2 regions of the Halobacillus sp. BAB-2008 genome follow, and region 1 is predicted to be linked to the other one. Evidence: predicted binding sites of a transcription regulator. Region 1 holds the regulator's gene; the other holds the start of a gene.
What was found. The regulator LexA, encoded in region 1, represses DNA repair genes until DNA is damaged. The targets are predictions, from matches to a motif close to CGAACATATGTTCG.

Region 1 (2,410 bases):
GAAAAAGACAAGCAGCCTTCAGACCCTTGTCTATCGTCTATTTATATTACAGTTCTTCCGTCTCCTTTTCAAGCGATAGGTATTCTTTATACCTTCTATGTACGGTCGCTTTAGAAACGTCATATCCCAGTCCTCGAAGCGTCGCTGCGATATCTTTAAATGTCAAATCATTATTGCGAAGTCGCACAACCTCTTCAATTGGAAAATGGAGTCGTTCACGGCCCGGAGCCATATGTCTGTTGGATAAATTTTCAGAAGGGTCATATCCTTCTGCTACAGCTTTCTTCATTCCTCTTCGTATTTTCATATTGTGGATTTTCCGCTGATACTCCTCCACAATCCCAACGATCTGAAGCACCATAGAATCCGACTCGGAAATCTGAAGTTCGCCTTCATGAGTAAGGGAATAAACCTTAACCCCAAGCCTGTTAAGCTGATGGAAAAGGGCTATCTTCGTATTCCCTCTTCCGAGCCTCGTCTCATCCTGAATCAGCAATGCATCCGCCTGTCTTGAAGAAAGGTACTCCAAAACAGAAAAAAATACCTTCTCTTTCTATTTCGTAGCCGCTTGCCTGTTCTTCAATGCAATCGACAATTTCCAACCCGTGATTTTCTGCCATGGCAGTCAATTCCGCCCTCTGGCGTTTTAACGATGAGATCTGCGCCTCTTTTTCCGTGCTGACGCGGCAGTACAAGACAACCTTCATCTACAATAAACCCCTCTCTTATCCGCTCGTTACCATAGAATAATAGAGAAAAGCGAAGCTGACAACAAACAAAATGATGTACGTGACGTCCAGTTTGGATAGTTTATTGAACATGTGAACCCCTCCATATTAAGAACGAACGTTCCTAAGAACCTGTGTTCGCATTTGATATTTTTAATTATATACGAATGTACGTTCCTGTCAACGACTTTTTTCGAACGCTTGTTTGTGTTTTTTTGCCCTCCATGGTACAATGTGGTTACTATAATCCTATGTACGAGGTGCTAATCTATGAATAAACTTTCCAAGCGGCAGCAAGAAATACTAGATTTCATAAAAGAACAGGTAGTGTTAAAAGGGTATCCACCATCCGTTAGGGAAATCGGACAGTCTGTGGGTCTTGCTTCCAGCTCGACTGTGCACGGACACTTATCAAGGCTTGAGAAAAAAGGCTTTATCCGTCGGGACCCTACGAAACCGCGGGCAATTGAAGTTATTGAATTAGAAGAGGATCACAGTATTCCCAGAAGCGAGGTCGCCTATGCCCCTGTGATCGGTAAGGTCACAGCAGGGTCTCCCATCACCGCTGTCGAAAATATTGAAGAGTACGTTCCACTCCCGGATACGCTTGCAGGAACGGACGACAACACATTTGTGCTCATCGTACAGGGAGAGAGTATGATAGAAGCAGGAATCCTGGACGGAGATATGGTAGTAGTCAGACAGCAGCAGACAGCTCAGAACGGTGACATTGTCGTCGCTATGACAGAGGAAGAAGAAGCTACGGTGAAACGCTTCTTCAAAGAAAAGAACCACATCAGGCTTCAGCCGGAAAATGCGACAATGGAACCGATTATACTAAATGATGTTTCCATTTTAGGACGAGTTGTCGGTTTATACCGGACGGTGCATTAAAATAGAAAGAAGCGGCGGCCGTTTTAAGCCCCGCTTCTTTTCTCTGTTCCTTTATTTTTACGAAAAACTGCCACGGCAAGAATTCCATCCCATCTGAACGTTCTTACTTGTTTCCGTGTATAACAATAAGCCACGCAACAGGCTTCCTCCATCCTTATAACTCGAATTAATCGTTGAGAAATAGATTGATCACGGGCATGATAAATAATTTCCAACGGTAAATGCTCTATCATAGAACGGTTTAATAATTGGTGCATACGCATCACCTCATTACGAACATTTGTTCTTTTATTGTATGAAGAATGACGCTGAAAGTATACCGGGAAATCCTGGGCCGTTCATCGTTTTAAATAATTTTCGATCTTTCGGGCTGTCTCCAGACGCGTCGCTCCGGATAGATCAACAAAATTGGACCCTTTTAAGCCAGCCGTTCCCCCACCGGCAACGATTATCTTTTTAGCCACTTGGCGCCTCTCTGCCGTACGCCTTAACGCAATCATTGCATTTTCCCGAATAGCAAGTGTCTCCACAGCAGGGAAATCAGCAAATGAATTGATGACAACTGCAACCTCTTCCATTTCATCATCCTCCATTTTTTTGAGGGCTTCTTCCATTGCCCTTTTTGTATTTGGCCCATAATATCCATCGACTGTTAAACCCTGATCCCTCTGAAAAGCTTTGACAGCTGTCTCTGTAGCTGGACCGAAGGAACCATCGGCCCCGTAGCCTCCCATGGAATAGCCCAATTTCAATAAATTGCGCTGCAGCACACGTACCGCTTCTCCCGT
Region 2 (2,410 bases), on a different contig from region 1:
TCTATCACCAACCGCCCCCCCATTGCTCCGCCGGATTTCGGCAGATAACGTTCCCTTTGTTTTGGATTCATACCGAAAAGCATGAACAGGATGAATTGATACAACGTCGACTTACCTGCTTCATTCGGGCCGGTTAACAGGTTCACCTGAGTAGTGGAGAGTTCCATCGACTGGTCGTTCCATTTTCCGAATCCGTAAATTTTCCACTCGAGGATTTTCACTCGCTGTTCTCTCCCTTCCATAACCGGTCAATGGTCAGCGCCTTCGCTTCCTGCATGATGGAAAGTCGTTCTTCGCTGGACATCTCTGCCGCATATTTAGCTATTTTCCGATGTTGAAAGACTGGAGCCAGCCATTCCTCCAGTTCTGCGTCCCCTATCTCATCAGATATCTTTAAGAGCTCACCAGGAAAGTGGTTTCCACGTCGAAGTTCCGCTTCTTCCCAGCCAGGCTGATCATTAATAACGACACGATCGATCCATATCCAATCTTCCCTGTTTACATCTTCCGCTTCGTTCAGGACTTCCACCCACTCATCGACTGTCCCTTGCTCTGCCCATCGCTTGAGCACTCCACCTTCTGCTGTCAGCGTCACCTCCAGCATAACAGCAGACTTCGCTCCACCGACTTGCGACTTCGCTTCGTCTAATGCCTGTTCAATCGCCTGTGGATGATCGGATAAACAAGCTGCCTTCTTCGCTTCGAACGTTACCGTATGCAGCGGCAGGAAGCTGCGGCTCCAGGTTCCGTCTTTATTTTCCACCAGATAGCAGCCTTTTTCCCCTTGTTCCTTCATGGATCTTCCCTGGATGTTTCCCGGATACACGATTGGCGGATCCTCGGAAAGTATGCTTCGCTTATGAATATGACCGAGCGCCCAGTAGTCCATGTCACGCTCCCTCAATTCACTTATTGTGAACGGAGCATATACATCATGATCGCTGTTCGAATCCAAGCTGCCGTGGAGCATTCCGATATGATATGCCGGGGCCCTGTACGCTTGTATTCGAGTGCTTTTCTGTCTTCCACCGCTTTTGTTTCATAACTGAAGCCATATATATGAGCGAGTGGCTCCCCCTGCTTTTCATATATAAAATGTTCTACATTCTCTGATCGAAAAATATGTACATTGTCAGGGAACTCAATCGGATCTTCCATCCCCTTCGTAAAGTCATGGTTACCGTAGCTTAAAAACACAGGGATTCCAAACTTCTTCAAGCGTTTGAATCCTTCCCGGAGGTGAACCTGTGCTTTCAGACTCCGGTTTTCTTCATTATATAAGTCACCGGTAATCAGCACAAAATCCACCTCATGCTCAATAGCTGCCTGGACCAGCTTATCGAATGCATGGAAGGTACTTTCGCGCAGCTGCTCCAGTATACGATCATCGAGATGTCCCTTCGTCTTGAAGAGGCTGTCGAGGTGCAGGTCCGCACTGTGGATGAAACGGATCGGTTTATGCATGTAGACTTTCCCCTTTTCCAAAAGCTTTGTCTTCATTTTACCAAACGAAAGAAACGAATGCACGTTCCCCTATAACACAAAAAAGATCTGCGGAAGCCATCTCCCGCAGATCTCCAGCTTTATTTTTCCTTTTTAGATAATTGAAGGGCCGTCTTCACATCCTTGAGTGACGTGGATTTCCCGTACATGAGAACACCGCCGCGGTAAATCCTTGCACCGATGACGGCAAGCAGTACGATCGATCCAATAAGAACCCCTAGGGATAAAGCTACTTCCCAACCGGGTACATCCAGCATACCTACACGCAGGAACATAAGCAGCGGCGTAAAGAATGGGAAATACGAGGCTGCCGTGATGAATGTGGCATCCGGCATGCTTAAGCCCACTATTGCCAGGAAGAAGGCGATGACGATCATCATGATCATCGGTGCAACGATCTGCTGGGCGTCCTCCAGTCTGCTGACAAGAGAACCGAGCATAGCTGCAAGCGTAGCATAAAGCAGATAGCCAAGCAGGAAGAAGATGACGGCATAGATAATGGTCATCGGCTCAATATTGGTCAGACCGATGAAGCTGAGGAACGTATCTTCGCCTCCATCAGCGCTCTGTTTCAAGCCAATATACCCTGCCAGGATAAAGACGGCAAACTGAGTCAAACCGAGCAGAGCAATTCCGATGATTTTTGCAAACATCTGCGATACAGGTGAGACGGAAGAAATGAGTATTTCCATAACGCGGCTCGACTTCTCCGTCGCCACTTCCGTCGCTATCATATTGCCGTACATGATGACGGAAAAATACATAAAGAACAGCATGATGTAGACGATCCCACGCGTTTGTTCCAATTCTTCGGCCGTTTTTGCACTCTCTTCCAAAGCTACCAACTCGAAGACGACCGGCTGATTAATCTGCTGAAGGACTTCCGGATCGACGTTCGCATCTTGTG

Region 2: the regulator LexA is predicted to act here: its motif matches at 1,519-1,532, upstream of D479_RS19825 (DNA repair exonuclease).

Annotation. Positions count from the first base shown of each region.
Region 1 is NZ_ANPF01000106.1:7,751-10,160, forward strand. It holds partial or broken gene D479_RS19100 (recombinase family protein) at 47-707, opposite strand; gene lexA (transcriptional repressor LexA) at 999-1,622, shown strand; gene D479_RS20505 (hypothetical protein) at 1,646-1,879, opposite strand; gene D479_RS20060 (N-acetylmuramoyl-L-alanine amidase) at 1,961-2,410, opposite strand, start outside.
Region 2 is NZ_ANPF01000021.1:94,670-97,079, reverse strand. It holds gene D479_RS05960 (AAA family ATPase) at 1-221, opposite strand, end outside; gene D479_RS19830 (hypothetical protein) at 218-889, opposite strand; gene D479_RS19825 (DNA repair exonuclease) at 910-1,464, opposite strand; gene D479_RS05950 (ABC transporter permease) at 1,584-2,410, opposite strand, start outside.